2 linked regions of the Spartinivicinus poritis genome follow. The protein of the gene in region 2 interacts with the protein of the main gene of each other region in a pairwise test. Links are inferred from orthologs where the notes say so. Each region holds a gene or a part of one and is shown on either strand. Other genes may lie near its edges. The genes, in order: ORQ98_RS23030 and mobA.

Evidence for each region.
Region 1: the proteins of mobA (region 2) and ORQ98_RS23030 interact in binary tests that used the Escherichia coli proteins (3 or more experiments, as listed by UniProt). The link is inferred for Spartinivicinus poritis from one-to-one orthologs.

Annotation. Positions count from the first base shown.
Region 1 is NZ_JAPMOU010000044.1:20,566-29,176, forward strand. What follows is about bases 5,742-8,550. They hold ORQ98_RS23030 (molybdopterin molybdotransferase MoeA), read right to left. Parts: upstream 7,854-8,550; coding sequence 6,630-7,853; downstream 5,742-6,629. Other genes in these bases: moaA (GTP 3',8-cyclase MoaA), read right to left, coding at 5,742-6,502; moaB (molybdenum cofactor biosynthesis protein B), read right to left, coding at 7,933-8,445. Outside these bases: ORQ98_RS23005 (neutral/alkaline ceramidase), read right to left, coding at 1-1,151; ORQ98_RS23010 (leucine-rich repeat domain-containing protein), read left to right, coding at 1,494-2,228; ORQ98_RS29675 (GFA family protein), read left to right, coding at 2,370-2,612; ORQ98_RS23015 (Dimeric alpha-beta barrel), read right to left, coding at 2,599-3,441; ORQ98_RS23020 (DUF885 family protein), read left to right, coding at 3,607-5,307; more of moaA, read right to left, coding at 5,510-5,741. UniProt on the Escherichia coli protein: Catalyzes the insertion of molybdate into adenylated molybdopterin with the concomitant release of AMP.
Region 2 is NZ_JAPMOU010000021.1:81,038-89,777, reverse strand. The notes cover bases 2,195-5,132. They hold mobA (molybdenum cofactor guanylyltransferase), read right to left. Parts: upstream 4,025-5,132; coding sequence 3,365-4,024; downstream 2,195-3,364. Other genes in these bases: ORQ98_RS16340 (sigma-54-dependent transcriptional regulator), read right to left, coding at 4,090-5,132; ORQ98_RS16350 (CPBP family intramembrane glutamic endopeptidase), read right to left, coding at 2,443-3,153; ORQ98_RS16355 (PspA/IM30 family protein), read left to right, coding at 2,195-2,434. Also shown: ORQ98_RS16365 (sialidase family protein), read right to left, coding at 1-998; ORQ98_RS16360 (YiaA/YiaB family inner membrane protein), read left to right, coding at 1,440-1,712; more of ORQ98_RS16355, read left to right, coding at 1,820-2,194; more of ORQ98_RS16340, read right to left, coding at 5,133-5,523; ORQ98_RS16335 (sensor histidine kinase), read right to left, coding at 5,565-6,869; ORQ98_RS16330 (sigma-54 dependent transcriptional regulator), read right to left, coding at 6,994-8,463. UniProt on the Escherichia coli protein: Transfers a GMP moiety from GTP to Mo-molybdopterin (Mo-MPT) cofactor (Moco or molybdenum cofactor) to form Mo-molybdopterin guanine dinucleotide (Mo-MGD) cofactor.

The sequences.
Region 1 (8,611 bases), on a different replicon or contig from region 2:
GTGAGCATCCAGGTAACCGCTTTCCAAAAAGGGTTTTCCTTTAACGCCCCCTCTTGGAATGAAAAAGGCCCTCGACCATCTTCAGTACCAGCAGCAAAAGCATAACCTAGTGCAGCAGTACAGGTTCTACGTATCTCACCATCAGTAAACTCAGGTAACACCTGTTGGTTAGCCATGTTGACATAGCGGTGGCGAAAGCCAATAGGGCCTGTTAATTGGGTACTAGCTGATTGATAGAGGGACCAAGCTTTTTTGAATTGTCGTTCCCCAATAATCTGTGTATTAGCAAAAGAGTCTTTAGTTGGTCCTGTACCATCTAGCGCTAAATTAGGCGACATGTCGGCAGCATTGGATTGAGCAAATGCTGCTACAAAGTCTACTCCCCCTGTCTGTTGACGTATTTTCTGCTCAAATAAATAAGCCGCATAACCTTTATTATCACCTGAAATTAGCTTGTTAGTATTTGGCATGGAAACAGCGTGAGTTGGAAACCAAGACAATAGCCCAATGGGCTTCCCTTGCTGCACAAACTTTATAACAGTCATGTGCCGATCTTCAGCAGGATAATATTCTGCATCTGCGTTATTCAAATAAGCCGCTAGCGAACGATTTTTATTAGCCCCGGTTAATTCACCTTTATTCAATAAAATATAACCAGGCTTAAGGTTTCGATCTGCTGCAATAATAGCATCGACAATACCATTAACTACTACCTGAAAATTTTCTTTAATAAAGCCTTTACTGGAAATATTATACAACGCATAGTGGGAAAACCCGCCTGGCCCACTGTGAGTATGAGTCGCGGTAATCAACAAATTTCTGTCACTATACCGCCCGCCAAGCTTTTGTTGCAATTGTTGGACAACCGCTTGAGTCACCCCTTGAAAAACCATACCAGCATCAATAGTCACTAAAGCAACCCGCTGTTGGTCAAGTCGATCAGCTACCACAAATGCTCTGGCCCATAATCGTTGATGAATACCTGCTGCTACCTGATCTGATTTGGCATACCCTAACATCACCACTTCCGCAGCCGATCCGGTAATATCTCGTTTAGCTTGCCCAATTAAATAATTATTGGTATACCCCCAGCCAAATGATGAAATAAAAATTACATTTAGCGCGATATAAATTTGTATTAGTAGCTTCATTCAAATACCTTATTTGTCTTATTTTTATTATTACAAAAGATAAGTATTAGTAGATAAAACTGATTTTCACCTCCCCACATTCGACTTATATCGCAAAAAAAAAGATAATCATTGATTAACATAGTTGCAGGCATAGCAGCACCTTAGTCCCACCTAACCCTCACAGGGCATCTTGAAGGCATAAAATAAAAAAGAAAATAACTGCCTTAAAGTTACTTTTTACAATTATTAATGGAGTAGAATACTCGTTGTACTACTCTTGATGAAAGGTATCTTAGTGAAAACAGCTCTTGATGAGAGAATGTGCTTGCCTTCAGCGTATTATATTAAATGGATATTTTTATGAACAGCAAAAAAATCTTTAGTTTCATTATGGTTTTTACCACCATATTTTCTGTTTTATTGACAGATATGTTAAGTTTTGCGAGCGCCTTACCAAAAGGAGCAGGCAAGTTAAAACATGTATCTGATCTTAGATTTAGGGATGAGTACTTCTATCGTTGTTTAACTAAAAGTGAGAAACAAGCTTTAAATGAAATTGAGGTGATTGACTGCCCCAATATGAAAATCATGTATGCCGATGAAATAGAGTACCTTCCTAATCTGAAGAAAATTAACCTATCTACAAATCAACTACTACAGCTTAATCTATCAAATAACCCACTATTAGAAGAACTCAATCTTGCTGAAAACCAACTCTCTGAGCTCAACTTAAGCAACAACCCAAAACTTAGATTACTCACGCTATCTAATAATAAAATTGGAGACCTTAATATTAAAAGTAATACGCTATTGGAAGAAATTACTATAGAAAGCAACCTACTTAAAAAAGTTAATTTTTCAAATAATATTAAGCTAAGCCATATAGATATCTCATCAAATAAAATCCGCGACCTTGATGTATCAAAAAACACTAATCTATCCGTATTAAGTGCAATAAATAATCGCATTACAAGCTTAACACTTCCTGAGCTCAATAAGTTTATTGTACTGGAAGTAAACAACAATCCACTAAACAAGGAAACTGTAGAAAAATTAAAAGGCATTCAGCTTTCGCAAGGCACTGTAAGATTTTAAATGAGAAATGTGCTTGGGAGCAGATAAATACTTCATGACTTCTATGCAAAAGTAGCTTAACTTATTGTAAATAAGTTATTTGTCAGGAGTTTACCCTGTATAATGGTGAGTGCCTTTGCGGTACCGTGATGTATCAAGTCAATACAGCCCCTTTCAACGATAGAGTGCTGCCACTGCCAAACCTGCCGAAAAGCACACTCATCTGCTTTTGCTATAGGAGTAACAATTGACGCCTCAAGCTTTCAATTAGTCAATGGAGAGGATTCACTTCAAGCATTTGAGTCATCCATTGGCAAGTTCAGGGTATTTTGTAAGCAGTGTGGTTCTCATATCTACGCCTATGTATGGCTAACTCCCTATAAAGCGGTTGTTAGCTGCCCATAAAAATAGCGACTCGCTCTAACCCCGCATCTCGGTGAATTTGGCCATTATTGAATTCATCACTTTCAATAATGGCTAGTAAATCTCGACGCTGAGGATAACGAACAAAAATAAATTTATCCCAACTGTCTACCAGCATAGAACCCTGACTACTTTCCAGTAGGCAAATAGGTTTTCCTCCATAGACTGGATAGGCACCTCTTCTCAATAACTCAAAGCCAGCAATTTTAGCATAACGATCATAAGCTACTTGACCACTAACCAGGCTATCAATATTTTCAGACTCAGGATAATTTGCAACTGTCTTATACTTATTCAGATTATAGACAAAAAGTGCTTTATTCAGGTTCTGCTTTCTTGCCACATTCATTTGTTTTTCATCAGGCCATACTGCTACATTATCTGCTGTCCAGTTTGCCGCAAGGGGTCGTTTATCTTTTACACCTTTAAACAACCTGACTAACCAAGATATTACTTTAACCATATAAAAAGTCATTGCGGGCTCAGGTACAATAGCCAGTACTTCATAAACACTGCAAATTGACTGTAAAGTACTGCCAAATTTAGCCATAAATGCCAGTGCTGATTGTGCAGAGGGATATTCGTTAATTATAAGCTGATCAATTAGCATGCCTTCACGAGGAGCAGGGTCTATTGCTATCTGAAATAATTGCCTGCCACCCAGTTGCTTATTACTGTTAACCAGCCATTGCTGATATGCTGAATAATCTTTAACTTTTAAGTGGAAAACTAAAGCAAGCTTTTTTCCATTTGCTTTCTGCTCTAAAGTATTATCAATGGTTTTTTGTGTGACAACTGTCAACTGATTCATTGTAAAAGCCTGCTCCATTGAAGTTAAAAAACTTACAATAAAACTGTCATACATCATTCATAACTGGCCAAATGTATATATTGCAAGTATTATATCCAAACTAATTAAAAATATACGACGACAAGTATGTAAATAAACACCCTCGCACCGACTAACGGATCATACATGGAACAATACCAGATATTTGAAACAGATCTAATCAACTTTCTGGCCAGTGACCCCAACGGCTCTCTGGCACTTGGTATCGCCAAAAATCTTAATGATTTACCCGATCCATCTCTCGAAAGCTGCTCTGCCAGAGCCAAACAGGCACAAGATCTAATTAATCAAATTAGCCAATTAAAACAAACAACCACAGACTTTGAGTTGCTCACAGACTTACGCTTATCTGAGTTACACCTAAATAAAATTGTACACCGCTACCAACGCCAGTTTAACGACAGGTTGGAAGTTGCACAACATCCCACTGCCGGTGGAGACATCAGTGAAGGTATATTTACTTTATTTATTGATGACCCTAGACCTGCAGGAGACCGTCTAGAAAATATTTCATCTCGCATTGCTAATATTCCCACCTTTCTGCATAGTATGCTGGGGCGTTTAGACACACCTGTCAAACGCTGGCAAGCAATTGACTTAGAAACCGTCGCAGTATTACCAACCTTGTTTAAAGCAATTACTGACTGGGCATCGGAACAAAAGTTCAATGGTTTAAATGAACTAAAAAAACATATTGCCCAAGCTGATACTGCATTAAATCAGTATCAACGGCAATTAAATCAGCTATCTACTACCGAACACTTTGCATTATCTATAGATGATGCACAACAAGTGGTTCGTAATCATGGTATCGAGTTATCTTTTAGTGAATTAAAAACACTGGCTGCCGACTTTCTACACAGCACTCAGCAGCAAATCGGAGAATTAACCCAGACCTTAACTAAAAAGTATCAATTAGCTGCTGATACCTCACCCGAAGCACTTCAGCAGTTTTTAAATAAACACTATCAGGTTGAGCTTATTGACAACAAGCTCCATTCAATTATTGATATCTATAAGCAAGAAAATAAAAAAATTATTGATTTTATTAACCAGCATAATTTATTTCCAATTTTTGCTGACCAACAAATGCTGATTGAACAAACCCCTAAATTTTTAGAGCCAGTGATTCCTGCTGGTGCCATGCGTTCTCCCCTACCCTTACGAGAAGGTACCCGCACCAGCTTGATTCATCTGACGTTACGTGAAGACTTAATTGATGAACACAATAAGCTGGGTATTCCAGTGATGATGATTCATGAAGGAATTCCTGGCCATCATTTACAACTCGCTACCAGCGCTACCCATAACAGTAAAATTCGTCGCATCCTTTTCGCACCAGAACAAGCAGAAGGTTGGACTACCATGCTGGAAGACTATATGTTAGATATGGGTTACATGGGAGACTTAACGGATGAAGCGCGCTTCATTGCTAAACGAGAAATATGCCGAATCGGCGCCCGAGTGGCTATTGATCTATTTTTCTTAACAGGCGATAAGCAATACCTGGATGTTGGTATACCTCTACAAACTAAAACTGATGACCCCTTCCGCCTAGCCGGCGAGCTACTGCAAGTTGTTACTGGTTTTACCTCTGGGCGAGTTCAAGCTGAATTAAACTGGTACTCATCCGAACGGGGTTACCCTATGTGTTATTTAGTTGGTAACCAACTCGTTTGGCAACTAAAACAAGACTTTATAAAAAAACAGCAGTCGTCTTTGTCAGGCAAAACCTTAGACCGAGCTTTTCACCAGGCATTTTTAAGCACCGGTAATATGCCTGTTTCTATAATGAGAGAGGTTTTTGCTCATCAACAACTAATCTGAACGCTAGAAAGGGCCATTAGTTAAAGCGAAGGGTTTAAAAAGAAGTGGCCCTCATTATGCATTTTTTGTTACCAAGGCTTTTTCTATTGATAGCCTCATCAAAACAACGGCTACTTATTATACTTTTTACTACTCTATTATTTTCCCCAGTTTTTGCTAAAAAGCTTAAGTTTTCTGCTACAGAATGGCCACCTTAAATTGTTTACCCGCCAGTCATATTCATAAACCGCACGAGCTGTACATCACCCGTTGGATCAAAATAATGACGCTCAGGCTTTAAGTCCATAGCCGTTATGATCGTCTCCCGCAATTTATCCTGCTCACCAGGATAACGTCGGATGATATTTTTAAGATCAGCAGAGTGCTCGTTACCTAAACACAACAGGAGCTTGCCTTCTGCTGTTACTCTTACTCGATTACAATCTCCACAAAAGTTATGACTATGAGGTGATATAAAGCCAATTTTGCTTTGATAACCTGGTATTTGCCAATAACGGCTTGGTCCGTTAGTTTCATAAGTAGAAGGCATTAGCTGATATTGTTGCTGAATAATATCTCTAACTTCTTCGCTGGTACACAAGGTTAATCCTCGTTGGTGCTCTGAAATAGCACCCAGTGGCATTTCCTCAATAAAGCTGACATCCACTTTATTAGCCAAAGCATAATCAACCAAGGGTAATATTTGATGCTGATTACGCCCTTTCATCACTACAACGTTAAGCTTAATTCGTTCAATACCCGCCTGTTGTGCAGCATTAATTCCAGCTAACACTTTTTTAATATCACCAGTGCGGGTTAATTGCTTAAATTCGGTAGGATCAAGTGTATCTAAACTGACATTAATTCGTTTAACACCTGCTTTGGCTAGAGCAGGTGCATATTTAACTAACTGCGAACCATTAGAGGTAATGAGTAACTCATCAAGCCCTGGTAATGCTGTTAAACGCTCAATTAACCAGATGACATTATGACGAATAAGCGGCTCTCCGCCGGTTAAACGGATTTTTTTCACTCCAAGTGAAACGAATGTTTCGGCTACTTGAAGCATTTCTTCCAAGCCTAGAATTTTTTGTCTGGGTAAAAATGTCATATCTTCTGCCATGCAGTAAACACAGCGAAAATCACAACGGTCAGTGAGCGAAAAACGTAAATAGGTAATCTTCCGGCCAAAACGATCAACTAATGGAGAACTCATTATTATTACCTCTTCCACTCCGACAGTATCTAGTGCTATTTCCTGTTAATGAAAGGGCCACACTAACAACACTATCTATTACCTATTTTACTGCACTTTAAAAACCGTATTGATCAATATTATATGACTAGACAAACTCACTAAATGGCCAGTATTCAAGCCAGTCACCAGGTTTAACGTCTGTATCCGCAGGCACCAGTGCCAAGCCGCTCGCCCAACTTGCAGACGACAACACTCCAGAACCCTGCTTAGGATAAGGTACAATTGTTTGCTCACCTAATTGCGACTGAAGTTGCACTCTAAGGTATTCAGCTCGCTTAAGGTTTTTCTTTTTAGTAAAACCTGCTCTAAACCGGTAACTGGCTGGCTGAGTGTCATGTAAACCTTGCATTTGTTGTAATGCAGGACGAGCCACCATTAAATAAGTAACTAAGGATGAAATAGGATTTCCAGGCAAACCAAATACCGGCTTTTTATTTAGCTGCCCGTATAACAGTGGCTTACCTGGTTTGATAGCCAGCTTCCATAAATGAACTGTGCCGTTTTCCTTAATCACGTCTTGCACATAATCCTCTTCACCCACAGAAACGCCACCAGTGGTAATAATTGCATCAGCTTGCTGACTGGCTTTCAATAACGCTTGTTTAGTAGCTTCGTGCTGATCAGGCAAAGTACCGCCATCAATGATTTTAAAGCCTCCTTGCTGTAATAGCCCCATTAAGGTATAGCGGTTTGAGTTATAAATTTTGCCATCAGGTAGTGGCCGACCAGGCTCAATTAACTCATCTCCAGTGGTAAACAAGGCAACGGTTAACGGCTTATAAACAGGTACTTGCATAATTCCCACAGATGCAAGTAGTCCAAGCTCCTGAGGTCTCAGGCGTTTGCCTGCAACGACTACCTGTTGCCCTTCAGCAATATCCTCACCCGCATTTCGAATATGCTGCCCTATTCGCCAGCCAGGCTGCACTTCAACTTGATCACTGGTAACCTTCACTAGTTCTTGGGGGATGACCAAGTCAACATTGGTAGGAATAAAAGCTCCCGTAAAGATTCTTGCTGCCATACCAGAGGGTAGAGTGCCTGGTTGATCACCTGCAGCTACTCTTAATCCAACGGGTAGCTGGGTAAGCTGATCGGGCGCTAAGTCTTTAGCATTGAAGCCATAGCCATCCATTGCACTGTTGGCTGCAGGAGGTACGTTTAAGGTGGACAATTGGTCTGCTGCTACTACTTTGTTTACAGCTTCTGCCAAAGACAGCCACTCAACATCTGCCTTATGTTCCAAGGTTTCCTGAATTTGGGCAATTGCCTGGCTAACTGTAATAAGGTTATGCTCTGAGCAGCTCATTAAACTTTTTTCTCCACTTTATTGCTCCACCAAGTCTAAAGCCTTTAATTGATAGTCAAGCGCAATCCTGCTGCTTACTTCAATTCGGCAACAAATGACACACAAAGTTGCAAGGGCGTGTTGTGCTATCCAGTTGTGGTTGAATGATTTTTCCCCAGCCCGTTTTACAAGCCCCTGTTGACCCTGGTAGACAAAAAATTACTGTATGATTTGCTAAGCCAGCCAGCGCCCTAGATTGAAGTGTAGAGGTACCTATCTCTTCTTTTGAAACTTGCCTAAATAGTTCACCAAAGCCCGTCACTTCCTTGTCAAACAATACTGCTACTGCCTCTGGTGTGCTATCACGCCCAGTAAACCCGGTACCACCTGTAATCAATACCACTTGTATGGTTTCATCGTAAATCCATTCAGAAACAATGGCACGAATATGGTATATGTCATCTTTGATAATTTGCCGATGTTTTAATTGATGACCAGCTTCCTGCAAAGCGCTAATCAAGTACTGACCCGAAGTATCAGTAGACTCATCCCTGGTATCACTTACAGTAAGCACAGCAATATTGAGTGGAATAAAATCAGTATGTTGATGCACTTTGGTTAGTCCTAATCTAAAAGTAATTTAGCCTACCATCATAAATAGATTTGCGCCGGAATCAAAACGAAATGACTACCATCTATTAACGACCTGTTGTAGCCTCTGATAGCCTTACGACTATTGATGGCTTATTTGATAACTTATTTTTGTAACGGTATAGGAC
Region 2 (8,740 bases):
GATAAATTATTTCTCTTATCATGTAGATTATTAATAACTAATAACAGCCCACCTGAGTCTACAGCTATTCCTGAGATAGCAGCATTAGGGTTGGGTAAGTCAGTAAACAGGGGCGTTTGCCAACTTTTTCCTGAGTCAATCGTTCTGGTTTCTAGCAGTGTGCTATCAACGGCATCTGTTCCATTTCGTAAATAAACGCTTGCCGTGTTTCTATCAGTAGACAATAAAATAGGTTGTAAGCCACTTCGTCCATAACTAAGGCGAGCCTTATCCAATACATAACCATTTGGACTTAAGCGTAACAATTCGCCAAATTTTCCTATCATTTCGTGATACACTGGCAGCCCTATACTGCCGTTTTCATATAAAAAAGGTTCTCCTTTGACAAGCGTACTTAGATTAAACATTGGGGAAGTGATTAACCGCCTGGGTTTAGACCAACTATGCGCATCATCATCGGAAACAACAAAGTTAATACTGCTGACAGCCCAACCGCCTAAAGATACGCTAACAAAAAATAACCATATTTTTCCTTCATTATCACGAATAGAAACGATATTACCCAGTTTTTTTAGATAAATATTTAACTGATTACTGATATTAACTCGATTAAATAGTTGTTTCTCGCCATGCCACTGATTATGCTTAACATCAAGTTGCGCGGTATAAATAGACACATCTTTAGCGCCCTCACGTTCACCTCCGTACCAAAAAGCATGCATACTGCCATTCCTTGTAAAGACGGCTGATGCACTATGTACTTCTGGTGTAATACCTGATGAGACAAATTGTTCAGTGTAGACAGGATAACTTAATGGATTATTAAGATAACCACTTGATTTTTTTAAGCTAAAATCAGGAAAATCATCTAAAAATAGTGCCTGCTGAAATAGTGGAATAAAAATTATAGAGACCAAGATAATAGCAACGATTCGCACAAAAGCGTACTTATCAAAAAAAGCTTTAAGTAGGCTGTAATTACTTAGATTATCCAACATACTACGCTAGCCCTGTGCTTGGCTATTGCAGTGGTATTTTGAAAATGCTTGATTTGAGCTTTCTGAGAGGAAACTGAGGGTATACTTGCTTACACATAAACTGCCTTTTTACTTCTAAAGTATAACTAAAGTTAAGTATAGATGGTTTTAAGGGCATCTCTAATAATTGTTTATGGCCTCTATACAGGCTGATGAAGACAGCTTACGGAGTGTAGCTGGTTGCTTATCCTGACCTGCGAAGGGCCAAACCATCAGTTGCAACACCATCAATTGCAACAATAGTGACACAATCACTCTAGTGGTCCATGCGTAAAGCTGGGTACTATAAAGTAATACCTACTTACTCATTATTTACTACTTCTCTTTTCCTGATTGAGTTAACTGCCATTCCTAGTTACTTTTTAACCATCAACGATACCAACTGTTTTAAGAGGTGATTTTATGGACTATTCCGATTTACAAGGCTCAAGCCAGAGCTGGGTTGTTTTCGTAAAGATTTCATTTGTATTATCCATTGCAGCCATGTTAATGGGTATTTTAATTATCCCTGCCTCACTGGAAATAAAAGGCTATTTAGTTATCAGTGCCTTATTTATTATCAACTCAACTATCACCCTATCAAAAACCTTACGTGATGAGCACGAAAAAGAGCGTTTAATTAATAAAATATCAACGGCTAAAACGCAGAAGATTATTAATGAGTTTACAGATTAGGACACCTTTTCGACAGGCCACCAGCATGCCTTCAAGCCAACGCCTTGATTGCGAATTTACCAGAAGGCCAGAGACTGAAAACAATTATTAGAGGTGCCCTTACCGCTATGAGTGTATTACAAAAAATATTGGCTGTAATCCGAGGCAAAGTAAGGGAGATAGCTGAGCCGATGATTGATGGGAATGCAATCCGCACTTATCAACAGGAATTGGTCAGTGCTGAAGCTGGGTTGACTCAAGTAAAACACTATTTACGTCTGGTAATGGCCGAACGTATTCAACTGGAAAGCAGCTGCCAGTTACTCAAACACCAATTGGCAAAAAGTGAACAACAAGCCCTTGAGGCTTTAAATAAAGGGGAAGAGTCGCTTGCTATCGACATAGCAGCCACCATTGTTGAAATAGAGTCCAGCCTGGCTAATCAGCAAAATCATATTGTGCAGTTACAGGCTAAAGAAACTAAACTGACTCAGCAGACCAAGGCCGTTGCTCAGCAAATTCGTGAATTTAGCCTTCAGTTACAATTGATCCAGGCAACGGACTATGCTCACCAAGCCTTCCGCTTGGTGTCCCATTATACCGAAGGTATTTCATCTAACTTCAGTCAGTTACAGGCATCATTATCAACCATTAAGCAACAGCAGCAGTATTTTGAAGCGTTTGATGAAGCACGTGCCAGCCTTGAAATAACGAATACCGCTAATGAAAAGCAAGCGCCATGAAAGACTCATCAGGTATCCAGCTGCTTTAGCATCCAACCGGCCAACGCGGCAATACCCAGTATCACTATGGGCGAAACCACATAAAATACGGCTACACCAAATCGAAAGCCTGTACCGGGCCAAACCAGGATAACCATAAAATCAAATAGGCCATGTCCTACCGCCAGAGCCAATAAAGACACTGAAAAATAACGCAATACCGCTAATAACACCCCTAACGAGAAATAATAAGGCAAGGTATGTAAACCATTATTAAAGTGATATAACGCAAATAGTACACTGCTTATTAATATAATTAAGCCTGGACGATGGTTATTGCTAAAAAATGGCAACCCACGGAATAAAACTTCTTCTGCTAAAGCAATCAGCACCAAATAATAAAAAAGCCCTTTTAGGGCTATAGTTAAATTTAGTTGCGACCAATTTGAGGTTCGTTCAGTCAAACCAAAAATCAAGCCAATGACCAGTAGCAAGACACTGAGGAGTATTGCGCTTCGCACCAACATATAACGAATAGAATGTGAAGCACCCCCGGAAAAGAAAACGTTAGCACAATTTTTCTGGCAATAGTAAAAAAGGGCTCCTCCAATGATCAATTGCATCCAAGACAAACTATGGAGTAATTGTACTCTTTCAGCTCCCACCAATCCTGCCGCATACCCAATAATAACCACTGATAGTACAACGATGAACGACAGTGCTGCTATTATGAATAACATTAATATACCCTTCACGAATGATTCTTAGGTTTTGTTATCTTCATTCCTCACCCCAATCACCTATTATTTATAGGCTCATGAAGTTTCGTCACTCGATGGCCGCACCTAAAAACCATTCGTATTGGGTATATATAGCTATCATTAATGATTTTTAGGCAACTAAAATCATAATATCAGTTGTTATCTAAACAAGCTGCCCATTCTTTTTTATTTAAACTTGATGTATTTTTTTCAGCAACTCACCAGCAGCTGTCAGTTCTTGGGGAGTATTGATATTCATTAGCTGTGAATGAAATAAAGCAGGTACTTGCCAAGGTTTCGCACCAATAGCAGCTAACCAGTCAAATACTTTGCGATTACCTTGTTGTAATTGCTGTTCGATACGTAATGCATCGACCGTTTTAACAAGGCAGTGGAGAAAATGTCCTTGTTTTTCTGTTTGTAAATAACTGGTCGGGTTAGCGGTTAAATTAACTTCATTTATCCAGCTAGCCAACAGGTTTTCGGTGATTAATGGGGTATCAGTGGGTACACATAATAGCCAAGGTGTATCGACTTGTTTTGCCGTCGCTAGAATACCCGCTAAAGGGCCTTGATACTGAGTCGGTTCAGCATCATTAATTAATTGCCTGGTGATTTGTTGATACTGATCGAAGTGACGATTGCAGCTAATGTAGACATCAGTAACCACCCCCTCCATTGCCTGTTTAACCCAACTGGCCAGCGGCCTACCCGCTAAATCAATTAAGCCTTTGTCCTGGTAATCCATTCGGCTTGCCTGACCACCCGCCAAAATAATGCCGGTTACTTTTTTGTCAGCCTTATCAACCTTATCAGGTAACGGAGATACTATTTTAGTTGGGTCGCTCATGAGGTTCTAAACAAATAAATAAAACCACCCAAGCTTAACAGGATTTAAAGTAATGATGAAATGGGCTACCCACCAATCGCTGCTTCCACATTAATCCCTGCTTCCCGCATTTTCGCTAATTTATAACGTAAGGTACGTGGGCTAATACCGAGTTTCACTGCCGCTTCTTTGCGTTTCCCCCGCTCTTGTCGTAACGCATCAATAATTAACTGAAATTCCCGTTGTCGAACCCCATCACATAACTGAGCCTTATGGCTACACTCCGACAACGACCCATCAGATGGCTGTGAATCAACCATGGCAGCGACGGGAGCAGTCGTATGAAAGGCAGGCGGATTAACTTGAATATCACTCATCAGCTGCTCAGGTGACAGATCAACACATAAGTCACTGGCATAAATAACATCACCTGGTTGTAAAATTAATGCCCGTTGTATGGCATTATCCAGCTCCCTGACATTGCCAGGCCAATGATAATGCAACAATTGCTGTTTAGCTGATGCATCTAATTGCACAGGTACCCGCTGCATTTTTTGACAATGCTGGCTAAATAACCGTTCAGCAATGGGCACAATATCCGCCGGCCGCTCCCGTAATGGCAACAACTGCAGTGGAAATACACACAGCCGGTAGTATAAATCTTCACGAAAACTGCCCGCTTTCACTTGCTCCAGCATATCTCTATTCGTGGTTGCTAGCACTCTTACATCCAGGGAAATGGTTTTTCGTCCCCCCACTCGCTCAACTTCTCTTTCTTGTAATACCCGTAATAGTTTGGCTTGCAGCCCCAAGGCCATTTCTGAAATTTCATCCAGCAATAATGTGCCCCCATCCGCTTGCTCAAATTTACCTGGCATACTTTGGTAAGCACCTGTAAAAGCCCCTTTTTCATGGCCAAATAAAGTCGCTTCCAACATATTTTCAGGGATAGCAGCACAATTAATGGCAATAAAAGGTTGTTTTACCCTGGCAGATTGTTGATGGATATAGCGAGCTAAAACCTCTTTGCCCGAGCCGCTTTCACCTGAAATCAACACTGTGGAGTCGGAAGCAGCCACCCGTTTTGCTAAAGCCAACAACTGTCGACTGGTTTCTGCCGCTGCAACGGGGCTATCAGCTCCTTTGATATTAGAGCAACCAGTAATGACCCTGCCGACAATATCCAGCAGTGCTTCTGGCGCAAAGGGTTTGACCAAATAGTCAATAGCACCCATTTTCATTGCCTGCACTGCTTGATTAATGCTGCCATAAGCCGTAGCTAATAACACCGGAATTTGGGGGAAATGCTGCTTAATATACAACAGTAAATCATGGCCATTCATTTCTGGCATATTGACATCGGTTACCACCATATCCACGCGTTGCTGACTCAGCTGCTGAACCGCTTCTTTACCATGGATGGCAGCCCGGCAGTGATAGCCAGCTAAAGACAAGGTATCACAAATAGCTTCTTGTAAGGCCTGGTCATCTTCTACAACTAATACAGTGTATTGACTCATTATACTGACTACCTCCATTATTCCTTTGCCAATATTGTTTGCTAAATATTCACTATTTTTTCAGCTACATTGGTGGCTATTGGCTGATTTGATAAGGGAATACTGATTTGAGCGCAAGTACCCTGATCCGGTATAGAGTGCAAGTGAAAATCCCCTTGGTGGGCACGCACCACGGCTTGTACCACAGCGATGCCTAGCCCTGTTCCCTGAGCTTTAGTGGTAAAAAAAGGTTCTTTCGCTTGCTTTATTTGCGCTTGACTCATACCAGGCCCGTTATCTTTAATAGTGATTAGCAATCGACTACGGGTTACCCTGGCCGTTACCCGCAACCAAACAGCCTGTTGATTAGCGGCTTCAACTGCATTAGTCATTAAATTTAAACAAGCCCCAACCAACGCATCCTGATTACACTGCAAAATTGCCTGCTGATAAATCGTCTCTTGATTGGGCTTATCTTTATTGGCAGGACATTGCCATTCAATCTTGGCCCGTTGAAAAACTGCTACCCCTTCCACCGCATGTTGCAAGCTGGTAAAAAACGCAATAACCGACAACTGGTTCGCCATGGGCAATTCTCCACGAGCAAACACCAGCATATCTCGTACTTGTCGATCCAGATGACTCAGTCTGGCCATGAGTTTTTCAGCAAATTTAATTTGTTGGACAGGCGGCAGCGATCCTTTCATTAAATGCCCTGCATAGAGCATCGCTGCTGAAAGTGGTGTTCGAATTTGATGAGCTAATGACGCCACCATTTTGCCCAGTGCTGATAACCGTTGATGATGACTCAGCGCTTGCTGCAAGCGTCGTGTTTCCGTTAAATCATTTAACAGGATGATTTGACCCGGCTCAGATTCCAGTGAGCGGGTGGCAATATTCACTCGGCGCCCATCTTTTAGCGATATTTCGTGGCCATCATCATCACGAGGGGCAAAGCAGCGTGTTATAATATTCCGCCATACCTCTCCCAGTAGTGGCTCACCTAATAAATCAACTGCCGTTTGATTACATTCTACCACTATTCCCTGGGCATCAATGACCACAACCCCTGCCGGTAAAATATGTAACAAACTTTCTAGCCGCTGAGATAACCGAACCTTTTCTGCAATTTCTCGTTGGTATTGAGTTTTAGTTGTCGCTAGCTGCTGAGCTAAACAATTCACTTGACTCTCAAGTGACTGGCTTTCCCATTTAAGTGCTGAGCTAAATAGTGTGGAATAAGGAACGGTTACGTTACTATCAGGCCGCAGCTGAATCATTTCCTCAGTACTTACATCAGGTAACTCTGCTTGGCTTTTAGCGGTAGACGTGGGCTCCGCCGTGAGCGTTTTTATATAATTCGACATCGGTAAGCTCCCTGAAGACACTCTGTGGTGCCAATTCATTGGACTTAACCGGTGTTTGCAATATCAATGCCCAATATTTTTTATTTATTAAATCAATAGGTTAGCTGACCAAAACAAATTGCAGTCAATTCCCTGACATGGATTCACGACGTTGCAAACCGTATTTTCGCATTTTTTCTACCAAGGTGGTTCGGCGAATATGCAACCGCTCAGCAGCCCGAGCAACAACCCCATTACTATCATCCAGGGCTTGTTTAATTAAGCTTTTTTCCAGGTTAGTCAGGTAGTCTTTTAAATCCAAACCATTCACAGGTAATAAGGCGGGCGTATCCAAGCCAACTAAACCGACGGTTTCGATCTGTTGGGGAAACATGTCTACCACATCTTTAGTATTTTCATCATGCTCATCAATATGCCGGTATTTTTTGGGTAATTCCTGTACGCCAATAACACCATAGGGATGCATAATGGCTAAGCGCTCAACCAAATTTGCTAACTCTCGGACATTACCGTGCCATTCATGACGACACAACGACATAATCGCCGCGGAATTAAATCGGATTGAACCGCGCTTTTCATTTTCCAACCGGGCAATTAACTCATTCAACAGCAGCGGTATATCTTCCACACGTTCTCGAAGGGGTGGCATATCAATGGGGAAAACATTTAACCGATAATACAAGTCTTCACGAAACCCGCCATCCTGAATCATGTCTTCTAGATTCTTATGGGTGGCTGCTATAATGCGTACATCTGTGGTAATGGTTTTATTGCCCCCTACTCGCTCAAAATATTTTTCCTGCAACACCCGTAGTATTTTCACTTGCATATGCAGAGGCATATCACCAATTTCATCTAGAAACAGCGTGCCTCCCTGTGCCAGTTCAAACCGTCCAATACGAGTAGAAATGGCCCCAGTAAATGCGCCTTTTTCATGGCCAAATAATTCGCTTTCCAGTAACTCACCAGGGATGGCACCACAGTTGACAGGTACAAAAGGGCCATTGCGGCGATGGGAGTTATAATGCAGGTTTCGTGCAACCACTTCTTTACCGGTTCCAGACTCCCCGGTGATCAGTACACTGACATCCTTATCCGCCACCTGAGCCATCATCTCCCTCACCTGTTGTACCTTCCGGCTGGTGCCAACTAAGCTGCGGAACAACTGAATTTCTCGCTGCTGGCTACGACCATGATGACGACTAAGCTGATATTGCTCGTGAAAAACCTGAGAACGATGCAGGCTATCCAGTAGCTTGTTATAGCTGGGCGGGTAATCAATCGTCGCGATCACTTGCCGTTTCAAGTCTGGATCACAGGCTTCTGACAGCGATTGTTCACCAATTAATAATACGGCTATACCGCCATACCATTTTTGGATATCAGCAATCATCGACTCCAAAGGGCTATGGCAATCGCCCAATAATAACCCAGCGATACCTTCAGGGTTAACATCCTGCTCTTTTAACGCCTGCAACCAATGACTGGAATCCAAAGCAATAAAGTCTTCTCCTAAGAACTCCAGGATGACCTTCATTTCGTGCCGACGATTGGCATTATCATCAATTAGCAAGACTTTGATTTCTCGCCACATACCCACTTCCGCTCGACTTTCATTATTAGAAGCTGTCACAAAGCGATTATGCGCAACACCTTTTGCAACAGCTTTATTATTGCAGAAAATACCAAACTCGCTTGAAAGACCGTTTGGTAATATCATCGTCGGATGACCAAGCGATGCTTACCTCAGTAAAGTCAGAAATGTGAGATTGGTCAAATTTATGACAGGCATTCCCGCTAAAGTGACATGATTCACATTTATAATCGATTTAACCGGTTTGTGCTAGCAACCTTCATCTAATTGACATATT